DNA from 2 places in the Pseudomonas sp. GW821-FHT07F05 genome. Region 1 is predicted to be linked to the other one. Evidence: predicted binding sites of a transcription regulator. Region 1 holds the regulator's gene; the other holds the start of a gene.
What was found. Region 1 encodes sigma-54, which starts transcription at its own class of promoters, with help from an activator protein. Its sites were predicted from a motif close to ANTGGCATNNANNTTGCTNT; they were not measured.

Region 1 (7,478 bases):
GCAAGGCATCGCCACCTACAAAGGCAATGTCATCATCACCCAGGGCACGATGAAGATCACCGGCAACACCGTGACCATCACCCGTACACCGCAGGGCGACGTGGACGTGTTCACGTCCGTGGGCAACCTGGCCTACTACGAGCAGAAGCCATCGGTGGACAAGCCGATCGTTCAGGCCTGGGGCGTCACTATCCAGTACTTCGCGGCCCAGAACCGCATCGTGCTGATCGACAAGGCCAAAGTGGTCAACGACGGCAACACGTCCGAAGGCGAGAAAATCGTCTATGACACCGTCAAGCAGGTCGTGAACGCCGGTCGTGCCAATGGCACCAAGGTCACCGCACCACGCCCTCGTATCGACATGGTCATCCAGCCGAAAAAGAAAACCGACCAGCAGAAGGCCCAGTAATGGCGACGCTGAAAGCCCAGCACCTGGCCAAGGCCTATAAAAGCCGCCAGGTCGTACGTGACGTCAGCCTGTCCATCGAGAGCGGCCAGATCGTCGGCCTGCTTGGCCCCAACGGCGCCGGCAAGACCACCTGTTTCTACATGATCGTCGGCCTGGTTCAAGCGGATCAGGGTCGCGTCCTGATCGACGACCAGGACGTCAGCCATCAGCCGATGCACGGCCGTGCACGCGCCGGTATTGGCTACCTGCCACAAGAAGCGTCGATCTTCCGCAAGCTCTCCGTCTCGGACAACATCATGGCGATCCTGGAGACCCGCAAGGAGCTCGATCGCGCTGCCCGCCGCAAGGAGCTGGAAAGCCTGCTGCAGGAATTCCACATCACCCACATTCGCGACAACCTGGGCATGAGCCTGTCGGGCGGTGAACGTCGCCGTGTGGAAATCGCACGCGCCCTCGCCACTTCGCCGAAATTCATTCTCCTCGACGAACCCTTCGCCGGTGTTGACCCTATTTCCGTAGGCGACATCAAGCAGATCATTCACCACCTCAAGGCCAAAGGGATCGGCGTGCTGATCACCGACCACAACGTGCGTGAGACGCTGGATATCTGCGAAACCGCTTACATCGTCAACGATGGACAGCTGATTGCCGAAGGCGACGCCGAATCCATCCTGGCCAACCAGTTGGTCAAGGAAGTGTATCTGGGTCACGAGTTCCGCCTGTAACCGCAGTGATGACATGAGGTTGTGCGGTTCCCGCAATGTGCGCCATCGCCAACCTCGTTTTTTAATTGTCATCACACTCTAGGCAAACCCTCCAGCTTCAGGCATATAATTTGCTTAAGTTGGCGCCCTCGGCGCCCTGCTAGTAAATGGCGCGCAGTGCGCCGGCGAATAAGGTGTTAAGCCCTGCCATGAAACCTTCGCTAGTCTTGAGAATGGGCCAGCAGCTGACGATGACACCTCAGCTGCAACAGGCAATCCGATTGCTTCAGTTGTCGACGCTGGATCTCCAACAGGAAATTCAGGAGGCGCTGGAGTCGAACCCGATGCTGGAACGGCAGGAGGAAGGCGACGATTTCGACAACGCCGACCCCTTGGCGGATAACGTAGAGCAAAAGCCCAACGCTGATGTTCAGGAACCCACCTACCAGGAATCGGCGCCTACCGTCGACAATCTGGAAGACGGCGACTGGAACGAGCGCATTCCCAACGAGCTGCCCGTCGACACCGCGTGGGAAGACGTCTATCAGACCAGTGCCAGCAGCCTGCCCAGCAACGACGATGACGAGTGGGATTTCACCACCCGCACCTCCGTTGGCGAGAGCCTGCAAAGCCACCTGCTGTGGCAACTCAACCTGGCGCCAATGTCGGACACCGATCGCCTGATCGCCGTGACGCTGATCGACTGCATCAACAATCAGGGCTACCTCGACGAAACACTCGAAGAAATGCTCGACGCCTTCGACCCTGAGCTCGATATCGAGCTAGACGAAATCGAAGCCGTTCTGCACCGCATTCAGCAGTTCGAGCCTGCCGGCATCGGCGCTCGCAACCTGAGTGAATGCCTGCTGCTGCAGCTTCGCCAGCTGCCCGCCAAAACCAAGTGGCTGGCGGAAGCGCAGAAGCTGGTCAGTGACTACATCGATCTGCTCGGCAGCCGCGACTACGCGCAACTGATGCGCCGCATGAAGCTCAAGGAAGACGACCTGCGTCAGGTCATCGAACTGGTCCAGAGCCTCAATCCGCGCCCCGGCTCGCAGATCGAGTCCAGCGAAGCCGAATACGTCGTCCCTGACGTCATCGTGCGCAAGGACAACGAGCGCTGGCTAGTGGAGCTGAACCAGGAATCCGTGCCGCGCCTGCGGGTCAATCCGCAGTACGCCGGTTTTGTGCGTCGCGCCGATACCAGTGCCGACAACACGTTCATGCGCAATCAGCTGCAGGAAGCTCGCTGGTTCATCAAGAGCCTGCAGAGCCGCAACGAGACGCTGATGAAGGTGGCCACGCAAATCGTCGAACACCAGCGAGGCTTCCTCGAGTACGGTGACGAGGCCATGAAGCCCCTCGTTCTGCATGACATCGCGGAAGCGGTCGGCATGCACGAATCGACGATCTCCCGGGTGACCACGCAGAAGTTCATGCACACCCCGCGCGGGATCTACGAACTCAAATATTTCTTTTCCAGCCACGTCAGCACCTCCGAAGGCGGCGAATGCTCGTCCACGGCGATTCGCGCGATCATCAAAAAACTGGTCGCTGCGGAAAATCAGAAAAAGCCGTTGAGTGACAGCAAGATCGCTGGTTTACTGGAAGCACAAGGCATTCAAGTGGCCCGTCGCACAGTCGCCAAGTACCGCGAATCCCTTGGGATCTCGCCGTCCAGCGAACGCAAGCGACTGATGTAAAGGTCACACGTCAAAGCGTTCCAGTGGCAGGCATTACGCCTGCCTCTTAATGCACTGGCAACGAAGGAGAAGCTGTATGCAAGTCAACATCAGTGGACACCAGCTGGAAGTGACTGAACCTCTGCGTACCTACATCGGCGAGAAACTCGCCCGATTGGAACGCCACTTTGACAAGATCACGAATGTGCAGGTCACCATGGAGGTCGAGAAGCTCAAGCAGAAAATCGAAGCCACCTTGCACGTTCCTGGCGCTGAAGTGGTTGCCAACGCCGAACACGACGACATGTACGCAGCCATTGACCTGCTTGCCGACAAGCTTGACCGCCAACTCAAAAAACATAAGGAAAAACAGCAAAGTCTGCTGCAAGGCGCGACTGCTCGCTGACACTCCCCACCCATGATCCGACTTGAAAATATCCTGACCCCTGGCCGTTCACTCGTGAACGTGCCAGGCGGCAGCAAAAAAGCCGTACTCCAATACATCGCCAGCATGATCGGGAAGCAAGTGCCCGATCTGGATGAGCAGGTCGTGTTTGAGAGCCTGATTGCCCGTGAAAAGCTCGGCTCCACCGGATTCGGTAATGGCATCGCCATTCCTCACTGCCGCCTGAAGGGCTGCTCAACGCCTGTCAGCGCCGTACTGCATCTCGAGAAACCCATCGATTTCGACGCCATCGACGGCGCACCGGTTGACCTGCTGTTTGTGTTGCTGGTCCCGGAAGCGGCCACCGATGCTCACCTTGAATTGCTGCGTCAGATCGCCAGCATGCTCGACCGTGATGATGTGCGTAAGCGCCTGCGCGGTGCCAAAACCGACGAAGAGCTCTACAGCGTCGTGCTCGACGTCCAGAACGGTCACTGATCATGCGGATGATCATCGTCAGCGGCCGCTCCGGCTCCGGCAAGAGCACGGCCCTCGATGTCCTTGAAGACAGCGGTTTCTACTGCGTCGACAATCTGCCCGCCGGCCTGCTTCCAGAGCTGGCGGAGCGCGCGCTGATCAACACCGAACTGGCTGAGCCCCTGCTGGCGGTCTCGATCGACGCGCGCAATCTGCCCAGTCACCTGACGCGATTCCCGCGCATGCTCGCCGAAGTTCGGGCCCGGCACATCCAGTGCGACGTGCTGTTTCTCGACGCCGATGAAGCCACCCTGCTAAAGCGCTTTTCAGAGACCCGCCGTCGTCACCCGCTGAGCACGGCAACCCGCTCGCTGGCCGAAGCGATTCGTGACGAAAAAACCCTGCTCGGTCCGATCATCGACTTGGCTGATCTGACGGTCGACACCACGCACCTGAATCTCTACCAGCTGCGCGACATTCTCAAACTGCGCCTGCTGAACAAACCCGAGCCGGGCACTGCCTTCCTCATCGAATCCTTCGGCTTCAAGCGCGGCATGCCCGTGGACGCCGACCTGGTGTTCGACGTGCGCTGCCTGCCGAATCCGTACTGGAAGCCCGAGCTGCGCGAGCAGTCCGGCCTCGACAAGCCGGTTGCCGATTACCTCGCGGCTCAACCGGACGTCGAAGAAATGTTCCAGGACATCTTTTCGTACCTCAATAAGTGGTTGCCGCGCTTCGCCGCCAGCAACCGCGCCTACGTTACTATTGCCATTGGCTGCACCGGCGGACACCACCGCTCCGTCTACCTGACCGAACGTCTGGGTCAGGTGCTGCAGCAATCGCTCAAGAATGTTCAGGTCCGCCACCGCGACCTAAGCTGAAAGGACCTCCATCGCGATGCCCGCTCTAGAAATCACCATCATCAACAAGCTGGGTCTGCACGCCCGGGCCGCCGCCAAATTCGTGGGCGTCGCCGGCAAGTACCCTTGCCAGATCAGGGTAGGTCGCACGCAGGAGACCATGGTCGACGGCAAAAGCATCATGGCCGTCATGATGCTCGCGGCCGGCAAGGGCACCCTGATTCACTTGGCCACCGAAGGTGAAGAAGCCGATGCCGCGCTGGCAGGACTGGTCGAACTGATCAATAACAAGTTCGACGAAGGCGAATAAGCCTTACCGCTGCCCGACGCGTCCATTACCGTCAGAGATGAGCGATGCCACTGACAGCCATGCCTCCATTAGCGCGAGGGGTCAGATCAAGGTCCGAGAAGATGCTGATGCTGGGGAGCACCCTGGCGGTGGCAGCCATCTTAGCCATCGTGACTTCGTTGCTGTTTCGGGAGCTGGGCACGGCCAACGAAGCCGCCGTGCGCTCCGCAAACAACGTGGTGCAGTTGATCGACGCAGATGTGCAGCGTAACGCCGAGCTGTACGACACCTCACTTCAGGGCCTGATCACTGCATGGCGACGACCCGACGTGATGACGATCTCGCCGGAGTTACGGCAACTGGTGCTCTTCGACCGGGCCACGGCGGCGCCCTTTAAGGGCGATGTGGTGCTGCTGGATGAAACCGGGCGCATCGTCGCCGACTCCACCTCGCTGACGCCTCGGCTGGACAACTTTTCCGACCGGCCGGGCTTTCAGAAACACCGGGACAGCGGTTCGCTGGCGCTGGTGGTCGACGGGCCCTTCCTGTCACGCTGGGGCTTCAAGGACCTGTGCATCAGTTTCAGTCGCCGCCTCCCCTCCGACAACGGCCAGTTCGTCGGCATTGCCAGTGCATCAATGCGCCTGTCGTACTTCGATCAACTGTTTCGCACCCTGGACATCGGCCCCACGAGCACCGTCAACCTGCTCAGCGCGGATGGCGTGATGCTGGCCCGGCAACCCGATGACAACAACCGGACTTTCATCGGCCAGAACTTCAGCATGCGGCCCAACTTCAAACGCATTCTCAGAGAGGTAAACGGCAGCTTTGCGGCGGTGTCCGAGCTCGACGGCGCACAGCGGCTTTACACCTTCTCACGGGTTGGAGACTTGCCGTTGATCGTCGTGGTCGCTCAATCGCGGGACGATGTCTACGCCGTGTGGAAACGCAACGCGTTGCTGGTGGCGGGCGCCACAGGTTTGCTGTGCATCGGGATTCTCTGGCTGTCGTGGCTATTGGGCCGCCAGCTGCGCCTGCGCCAGAATGCCGAGCGCGAGCTGGCCGCGCTGGCGTCAACGGACGGGCTGACCGGTCTGGCCAATCGGCGCAGGCTGGACCAAGTGTTCAAGCAGGAGTGGACTCGCGGGATGCGTTCGGGAAGGCCCCTGGCGTTGCTGATGATCGACGTGGACCACTTCAAGGCGTTCAATGACCGGCACGGGCATCATGGCGGCGACGTCGCCTTGCGCAGCGTTGCTCAGACACTGGCCGCCAGTATCCGCAGGCCCGGTGACCTGGCCGCGCGTTACGGCGGTGAGGAATTCATGGTGGTGCTTCCGGAAACCGACAAGGCAGGTGCCTGTGTCATTGCAGGCAAGCTGCGCCTGGCGATTGAAGCGCTGCCGCCGTTCGCTGACGACACAGCGCCCATCACTGTCAGCATCGGTGTCGCCACGCATCTGCCGGTAAACCATGACGTGCCCGAGCTGCTGTTTCAGGCCGCGGACCGGGCCCTGTACCGCGCCAAGAAAAATGGCAGGAATCGCGTGGAATTCGAACCTTACGTCGCGCCCTCCACCGAACTGCAGGCATAAAAAAACGCCAGACTGGCTGGCGTTTTTTCGAGCGGCTACAAATTACTTGTTGGCAGCACGAACGGTATCACGCAGGGCTTTGACCTTGTCGTGGTTCGCTTGCACGCCCTGCAGCTGACGCTGGATCAGGGTAGTGACGTTGACTGGGAGGTTCTTCTCAGTCGCTTCCTGTGCGGCCTTTTTGTAAGCCTTCAGCGCGTGATCTTCACCGCTTTCGACTTCATTCAGGACTGCTTCGTCGTTCTTGCCACTCAAAGCGCTTTTCAGGTTGACCCAAAGACGGTGTGCGCCGCCAGCAATGCTGGAGGAGTCTTCTGGATCGCCGCCCAGTGCACGCACTTCAGCTTGCAGCTCGGCAACGGAAGTCTTGCAGCCAGAAGAACGGGAGAGCAGGTAAGCCTTGATTTCCGGGTTCTTGGCGTCTTCAGCAGCAGTGTGAAAACCTTTCTCACCGTCAATGCTGGTTTCGATCAAGTCATTCAGAATAGAGATGGCTTCTTTGTTGATATCCGACATTTTGCGGTTCCTTTCTGGCAGGTTTATCAAAGGTCTTGTTAACGAAACACTCGATAGAGGGGATATTGCACTGTGCGTGCCAGCTTTAGCCGATAAATAATATCTATATTTTTCAATGACTTAACAATATCAAGCGACAGTTGCGCCGCGCTTTCTGCATGATCTGTGTGTATGAGCAATTGCAGAATGCACGTATCGTTCAAGTTCACTCGAACGGATAAACGGTTATTGGATGAATCCAGAGGAATTGAAGTTGTTAGTCACACGCGAAATGCCGTTCGGTAAGTATCAGGGAAGGTTGCTGGCAGACTTGCCAGGTGATTACCTGAACTGGTTCGCCCGACAAGGTTTTCCGGCTGGAGAGTTGGGCAGCCTGTTGGCCCTGATGCATGAAATCGATCACAACGGCCTCTCGGCATTGCTGGACCCGCTGCGCACGCGGCCCCGCGAGCCGCTGCGCCAGGGCATGCCGAAAGCCCCCATACGCTTCAACTAAACGCCCATAGATAAAAGCGAGCCGCTTGATGAACAGCACTGCATACGCAATAACGGAATTGGCGG
Region 2 (7,478 bases), on a different contig from region 1:
CGCACCCTTGGCGTCGTTGTTGGCGCTGTCGGGCTTCGGAGACCACCTCCGCTGCGCTGGCGCTTTCACCCTTGCAGTCAGGCGTGGCAGCTAAAGAGGTAGTTTCCCGAGCAACGGTCAGGTGCAAATCGATCCGGTCAAGCAATGGGCCCGACAGCTTGTTGCGGTAGCGCTGAATCTGATCAGTCGAGCAGCGGCAGCGCCCGGTCGGTTCGCCGTGATAACCGCACGGGCAGGGGTTCATCGCCGCGACGAGTTGAAAGCGCGCCGGAAAGCGCACCCGATCCCGCGCCCGGGAAATCACGATATGGCCCGATTCGAGGGGTTCGCGCAGCACCTCCAGCACGCGCCGGTCGAATTCCGGAAGCTCGTCCAGAAACAACACGCCGTGGTGCGCGAGGGTGATTTCGCCAGGTTGCGGGCGACTGCCACCTCCGACCAGCGCAGGGCCCGATGCCGAGTGATGGGGCTGGCGGAAGGGGCGCTGGGGCCAGCTGGTCAGCGGGGCGTGACTGGCGACCGACTGAATCGCCGCCACCTCCAGCGCTTCGAGTTCATCCAGTGGTGGCAACAGCCCAGGCAAACGGCTCGCGAGCAGCGTTTTGCCGGTGCCGGGAGGGCCACTGAACAGAAGATTGTGTGCACCGGCGGCGGCCACCAACAGAGCGCGTTTGGCCGCGGTCTGGCCCTGCACTTCACTCAAGTCGGGATAAGGCTGTGTCTGCAGAATCAGGCCATTGGATTTATAAGGCGCGATGACCGTGTGCCCATTCAGGTGGGACACCAGCTCCAGCAGATGACTGACCGCGATCACCTTCAGGCCTGACGCCAGACACGCTTCCTCGGCATTCACCGCCGGCACGATCAACGTGTGGCCCGCCTCCCGCGCAGCGAGTGCCGCCGGCAGCACGCCCTGTACGGGCCGAATCGCACCGGACAGCGCCAACTCCCCCAGACATTCAATGCCCTCCAGCGCGAGCGTTGGCACCTGCGCGCTGGCAGCCAGCAAGCCAAGTGCAATGGCGACATCGAAGCGTCCGCCGTCTTTGGGCAAATCGGCAGGGGCCAGATTCAGGGTGATCCGCCGCGCCGGGAATTCCAGCCGACAGTTGAGGATCGCACTGCGCACCCGATCCTTACTCTCCTTGACCGCGCCCTCCGGCAGACCCACCAGCGTCAGGCTCGGCAGCCCGTTGGCGAGATGGGTTTCGACGGTCACGGCAGGGGCTTCAACGCCAACTTGGGCACGGCTCAGAACGATCGCGAGGGACATGGCTTTCCTTGTAGGCAGCACCGCTTCCTGCGGCGAGCTGAAGGATAGTCATTGCTCCGGCGCGTGGGCGGGGCATGTTTTTCGGGGTGTGTATCGAAGGGTAGGGGCACGGGAGGATACGTCGATGGCCACGTTGGAGGCGATCAAGGCCCAGGTTCAGCGCATTGCGCACTGCGCCTGAGCACCCGCAGGGTTAAACGCTCAACCCTGTGGCTCAGCCCCTGACGCTTTCGGCTGCGTCGCCAACTGCGCTTCCATCTCCGCCATCTTCGCTTCCAGTGCCTCAAGTCGGGCGCGGGTGCGGGCGAGGACGATCATCTGGCTGTCGAATTCTTCCCGGCTGACCAGGTCCAGCTTGCTGAAGCCGCTCTGCAGCAGCGCCTTGAACTGGGTTTCGAATTCGCTGCGTGGAACCGGTGTTTCGCCGTTGAACAGGCGGGAGGCGTGGCCGCTCAGGGCGTCGAGAAAAGCTTTGGGGGCGAGCATGATGAAACTCCAGAATCAGAGGGCGCGAGTGTAGCACGCAGCTTTTGACCTTCTGCCGGACGCGATGCGCTGCACGCTTTTCGCGCATGGCTCCGGGCACGTGCGCACCGTTGTTGTGCGGCGATCGCAATCGACGACTACGCTAAAGCGTGAATTAACAGTCGAAGGGCCGAAATTCATGCCGATTCATGAGATGGCAAGCTTTCTGCTTAGTGGCTTGTAACCCATGCACTGATGCAGTCGCTGTGACGAATGCAGTGCGGCAGGCGGAGCGGGGAATGTTTCGTCAGAAGCGGTTTTCTGGAGTTGGTCAGGTCTGTTACGGACACGACGCGTTACAAAGCCAGACACTGCGCTTAGACTTGAGTCGGGTTTGTTTTCCTGGGGCAAGTCCACCAATTCGGGAGAAAGTTTCATGAAGCTAGTCACTGCCATCATCAAGCCGTTCAAGCTGGACGACGTACGCGAGTCGCTGTCCGAAATCGGCGTGCAGGGCATCACGGTCACTGAAGTCAAAGGCTTCGGACGTCAGAAAGGCCACACCGAGCTGTATCGCGGTGCGGAGTATGTAGTCGACTTCCTCCCCAAGGTGAAGATCGATGTTGCGATCGACGACAAGGATCTGGACCGCGTTATCGAAGCGATAACCAAAGCGGCCAACACCGGCAAGATCGGTGACGGCAAGATCTTCGTGGTCAATCTGGAACAGGCCATCCGCATCCGTACCGGCGAAACCGATACCGACGCAATCTAAGCCGCCAAACCCCAACGCCCCAGGAGAAAACAATATGACTCTGCGTCAATTCGCAGGGCTAGGAGCCCTGTTGTCCCTCGTAACCCCTGGCTTGGCCATGGCGGCAGACGAAGTGGCAGCCCCCGTACTCAATTCCGGCGACACCGCCTGGATGCTGACCTCCACCGCGCTGGTGCTGTTCATGACCATCCCCGGTCTGGCGCTGTTCTACGGCGGCATGGTCCGCTCGAAAAACATTCTTTCCGTGATGATGCAGTGCTTCGCCATTACCGGCCTGATCAGCATCCTGTGGGTCGTGTACGGCTACAGCATGGCGTTCGACACCACCGGGATGGAAGTCAACGTCGTCAACTTCAACTCCTTCGTCGGCGGTCTGTCGAAGGCGTTCCTGGCAGGCATCACCCCTGCAAGCATCACTGGTCCTGCGGCACTGTTCCCGGAAGCCGTCTTCGTGACCTTCCAGATGACCTTCGCCATCATCACCCCGGCCCTGATCGTCGGCGCTTTCGCGGAACGCATGAAGTTTTCCGCGATGCTGATCTTCATGGGGATCTGGTTCACCCTGGTTTATGCGCCGATTGCGCACATGGTCTGGAGCGGCGTCGGTGGTCTGTTGTGGGACTGGGGCGTTCTCGACTTCGCGGGCGGCACCGTTGTTCACATCAACGCCGGTGTGGCTGGCCTGGTAGCGTGCCTGGTACTCGGCAAGCGTAAAGGTTTCCCGACCACTCCGATGGCGCCGCACAACCTGGGTTACACCCTGGTCGGCGCGGCCATGCTCTGGGTGGGCTGGTTCGGTTTCAACGCAGGTTCCGCGGCTGCGGCCAACGGCACTGCCGGTATGGCCATGCTGGTTACTCAGATCGCCACTGCTGCGGCAGCGCTGGGCTGGATGTTCGCCGAATGGCTGACCCACGGTAAACCAAGCGCTCTGGGCATCGCTTCGGGTGTGGTTGCCGGTCTGGTTGCCGTCACTCCGGCCGCCGGTACTGTCGGCCCGATGGGCGGCCTGATCATTGGTCTGGCGGCGGGCGTGGTCTGCTTCTTCTGCGCCACCAGCCTGAAACGCAAAATGGGCTACGACGACTCCCTGGATGCCTTCGGCGTTCACGGTATCGGCGGTATCCTCGGCGCGATCCTGACCGGCGTGTTTGCAGCCCCTTCGCTGGGCGGCTTCGGCACCGTGACCGACATCGCGGCACAAGTCTGGATTCAGTGCAAAGGCGTCGGCTTCACGGTCATCTACACCGCGATCGTGACCTTCATCATTCTCAAGGTGCTCGACATGGTCATGGGCCTGCGTGTCACCGAGGAAGAAGAAGCGGTCGGCCTGGATCTGGCGCAACACAACGAACGTGGCTACAACTTGTAATCCACGCGTGAAAAAATGCCCGGGTCTCCGGGCATTTTTTTGTCTGAGGTTTGTCGATAGGGATGTCCGCACAGCGGGTGGGCGTTCCCGGCAGGAACATCCGCTGCAATGTTCGGCCTAACCTGACGATTCTCGATGCTTTAGAGGGCATAAATGCCCTTGTTCAGCGCTCCTGAAAATCGTCGCTCATTACGCACTTTGTTTTTTTTTCCAGCGCGTTAGAATGCGCGCCGAAGGGCGGAGAACGGTATGTGGCAACAGACCTTGATCACGCTGCGGGCAAGGCCTCGTGGTTTCCATCTGGTGACTGACGAGATCGTCGCGGGCCTTCGCGAATTACGCGAATGCCGCATCGGCCTGCTGCATGTCTGGTTGCAACACACCTCGGCCTCGTTGACCGTCAACGAGAACGCCGACCCGGCGGTACGTCGCGATTTCGAGCGTTTCTTCAACCGTCTGGTGCCTCAGGGGCGCGACGGCTACGAGCATGACGACGAAGGGCCCGATGATTTGCCGGCGCACTTCAAAGCCAGTCTGCTTGGCTGCCAGCTTACATTGCCGGTTACAAATGGACGGCTGGCGTTGGGCACATGGCAAGGTATTTATCTGGGCGAGCACCGCGATGCAGGCGGTGCCCGTAAAGTCCTCGTCACGCTTCAGGGTGAGGGGCACGACCGCTGAACGTATGCGGTAGTTGAATTTTTTCCGGCTGTCCAAGAAATCAAGCCCGGCTGGGCTATAACTAATCTGCTTTCGCAAGTCATGAGGTAGAACATGAGCGACGACGACATCGAAGAAGGTCTGGAAGACGATCTGGAAGAAGGGGAGGACGGTGAGGGGCTTGCAGCGGCGTCCGATGAAGATGTAGTGGAAGTCGACGACAGCGCTGAAGTCTCTGCGACTCCGGCCAAAGGCAAGGCCAAGGCCGCCGTCTCGGTTGATGAATTGCCGAGTGTGGAAGCCAAGAACAAGGAGCGTGATGCTCTGGCTCGCGCGATGGAAGAATTCCTCGCTCGTGGTGGCAAGGTCGTGGAAGTGGAGGCCAACGTGGTCGCCGATCCGCCCAAGAAGCCTGATAACAAGTACGGCAGCCGTCCCATCTAAGGGACCTGCTGCGCGCTTGATGAAAAACCCGCTGTCGCTGCGGGTTTTTTATTGCCTGCGATTCGAGTTGCCGACGCAAAGGCCGGCGTTCACGCAGCGGGAAGCGCAGATCCAGCCCAGCGCGCCAGCACCTCGGGCAATTGCGTCAGGCTGTTGATTACGGCATCCGGCGCTTTTTCAGCCTCCCAGACCTTGCCGCCGGGGTTGTACCAGATCGCCCGCAGGCCGGCTTGTTGGGCGCCGGCGATGTCGTCACCCGGGTGATCGCCGACATGCACGGCCTGACTAGCATCTGCATTGCCGCGTTTCAGCGCCTCGACGAAGGGCGCAGGGTCCGGTTTGCCAATGCCCAGGTCCTCGGCGCATAGCGCGAAGGCGAAATAATCGGCCAGGCCCAGACGGCGGACATCGGCATTGCCGTTGGTCACGACACCCAGCGTGTAAGACTTGGTCAGGATCTCAAGCGTCGGCACCACTTCAGGGAAGATGTCCAGCTGGTGCCGCCCCTGAAGGAACACTTCAAAGCTCTGGTCCGCCAGCTCATGGGCTTCGGCGTGACCATACCCCGCATCCTCCAGCGCATGAAACAGCACCTTGCGGCGCAGCGCACTGATCCGGTGCTTGAACGTCGGATCCGCTTCGATGAGTCGCGAGCGGATTTCCCACAGATGCTCGACCGGGACCGGCCCTAGTTTTGGCGCGTTGGCAGCCAGCCACTCGCGCAGCTTGGCTTCAGCGCTGACAATTGCTGGAGCGGTTTCCCACAGCGTGTCGTCCAGGTCGAAGGTGATCAGCTTAATGCTCATTGTCGGCGTTACCTTTGCGCTTGGCCCGTGGATGGGCACTGTCGTACACCGTGGCCAGATGCTGGAAATCCAGATGGGTGTAGATCTGAGTGGTGGCGATGTCGGCGTGACCCAGCAGTTCCTGCACGGCGCGCAGGTCCTGGGACGACTCCAGCAAATGACTGGCAAATGAATGGCGAAGCATGTGCGGGTGCAGGTTCTGGCCCAACTCACGTTCGCCGGCAGCCTTGACCCGCAGCTGGATCGAGCGCGGCCCGAGGCGGCGGCCTTGCTGGCTGACAAACACGGCATCGTCCTGGGGATTGGCCAGCGCTCGTTGCTTGAGCCATTCCTCCAGCGCTTCCCGTGCCTTTCTGCCAACCGGTAAAACGCGGCTTTTACTGCCTTTGCCGAGGACCTGCACAAGACCGTCCGCCAGATCCAGGTCTTCGCAGTTCAACCCGGTCAGTTCGGACAAGCGCAGGCCTGATGAGTAGAACAGTTCGAGAATCGCCTGATCACGCCGGGCCAGAAAATCGTCCTCGACGCCGCCTTCAAGCAGTTGCAGGGCGCGGTCGGCATCCAGGGTTTTCGGCAAGCGACGCTCGCCCTTGGGCGGTGACAGGCCATTGGCCGGATCGTGATCGCAAAGGCCTTCGCGGTTGAGGTAGTGATAAAAGCCGCGCACGGCTGACAGCAGTCTGGCCAGGCTGCGCGAGGATTGACCCTGCTGGTGAAGGCGAGCGACAAGGCTGCGCATGGCCTGAATATCCAGCGCTTTCCAGCTGTCGATGTGCTGCTTTTCGCAGAACGCCAAGACCTTGTTCAGGTCGCGACGATAGGCTTCAAGCGTATGGCTCGACACCTGGCGCTCACTGCGCAGGTGCGTGCAGTAGGCGTCCAGTTGCCGCTCCATGACTAGCGAACCGAACGCAGCGAGTTGGTGAAGCGTGGCAGCAGGCGGCTGAGCACGTCGGCGATGTAGCTGAGAAACAGCGTCCCGACCGAGCTTTTGTAATGCTGCGGATCACGGCTGCCGATCGCCAGAACGCCGTGCAGGCCCTGGTGGCTGAGGGCGGCCAGGGCGGTTGAGCCTACTTCCTTGCTTTGCTCGCTGCCGAACAGGAACTCGAGTTCATGCTCACGCAGCGCGCCACACAGGGTCTTGCCGCCGGACATCAGCCCGCCGATAGCTTTCTGCGCGTCGGCGGCGCTCACCCAGCGGCCGACGGTCATCGGGTTGTCGCTGAACAGGATAAGGCTGACGAAGGGCACCTGAAATTCCTGGCGCAAGCTGTCTTCCACGCAGATGACAATCTCTTCAAGACTGGTCGCGTCCATCAGATCAAGAATCAGCCGGCGGGTTTTTTCGAACAGCCGGTCGTTGTCCCGGGCCACGTCCATCAGTTGCGAGAGCCGGTGACGCATCTCGATGTTGCGCTCGCGCAGCAGCTTGAGCTGGCGCTCGACCAGCGAGACGGTGTCGCCCCGTTGGTGCGGGACGCGCATCATCGCCAGCAGTTCGTCGTGCTCGGCGAAGAAATCAGGGTGTTGTTGCAGCCAGGCCGCGACTGCCTCGGCTTCAAGGGCAGGCACTGCGGTCTCGGCAGGGGGCTGGCCGGGCGTGTCGTTTGAAGTCTGAGGCTGGTCGGTCATTGGATACTCTCACTCATAGACGTACTTGGCCTTCGTAAACCCGGACAG

Region 2: glnK (P-II family nitrogen regulator) is a predicted target of sigma-54. The motif match lies at 1,952-1,971, and genes of this name have one in related genera.

What each region holds. Positions count from the first base shown of each region.
Region 1 is NZ_JBWKQL010000001.1:204,463-211,940, reverse strand. It holds gene lptA (lipopolysaccharide transport periplasmic protein LptA) at 1-409, shown strand, start outside; gene lptB (LPS export ABC transporter ATP-binding protein) at 409-1,134, shown strand; gene AC07RO_RS01025 (RNA polymerase factor sigma-54) at 1,323-2,816, shown strand; gene hpf (ribosome hibernation-promoting factor, HPF/YfiA family) at 2,893-3,201, shown strand; gene ptsN (PTS IIA-like nitrogen regulatory protein PtsN) at 3,214-3,678, shown strand; gene rapZ (RNase adapter RapZ) at 3,681-4,538, shown strand; gene AC07RO_RS01005 (HPr family phosphocarrier protein) at 4,555-4,827, shown strand; gene AC07RO_RS01000 (sensor domain-containing diguanylate cyclase) at 4,872-6,401, shown strand; gene AC07RO_RS00995 (PA2169 family four-helix-bundle protein) at 6,444-6,917, opposite strand; gene AC07RO_RS00990 (DUF3820 family protein) at 7,150-7,413, shown strand; gene AC07RO_RS00985 (aminotransferase class V-fold PLP-dependent enzyme) at 7,442-7,478, shown strand, end outside.
Region 2 is NZ_JBWKQL010000009.1:454-7,931, forward strand. It holds gene AC07RO_RS18130 (YifB family Mg chelatase-like AAA ATPase) at 1-1,273, opposite strand, end outside; gene AC07RO_RS18135 (accessory factor UbiK family protein) at 1,475-1,759, opposite strand; gene glnK (P-II family nitrogen regulator) at 2,175-2,513, shown strand; gene AC07RO_RS18145 (ammonium transporter) at 2,548-3,885, shown strand; gene AC07RO_RS18150 (secondary thiamine-phosphate synthase enzyme YjbQ) at 4,135-4,566, shown strand; gene AC07RO_RS18155 (hypothetical protein) at 4,660-4,989, shown strand; gene AC07RO_RS18160 (HAD family hydrolase) at 5,079-5,795, opposite strand; gene xerC (tyrosine recombinase XerC) at 5,785-6,690, opposite strand; gene AC07RO_RS18170 (DUF484 family protein) at 6,693-7,430, opposite strand; gene dapF (diaminopimelate epimerase) at 7,444-7,478, opposite strand, start outside.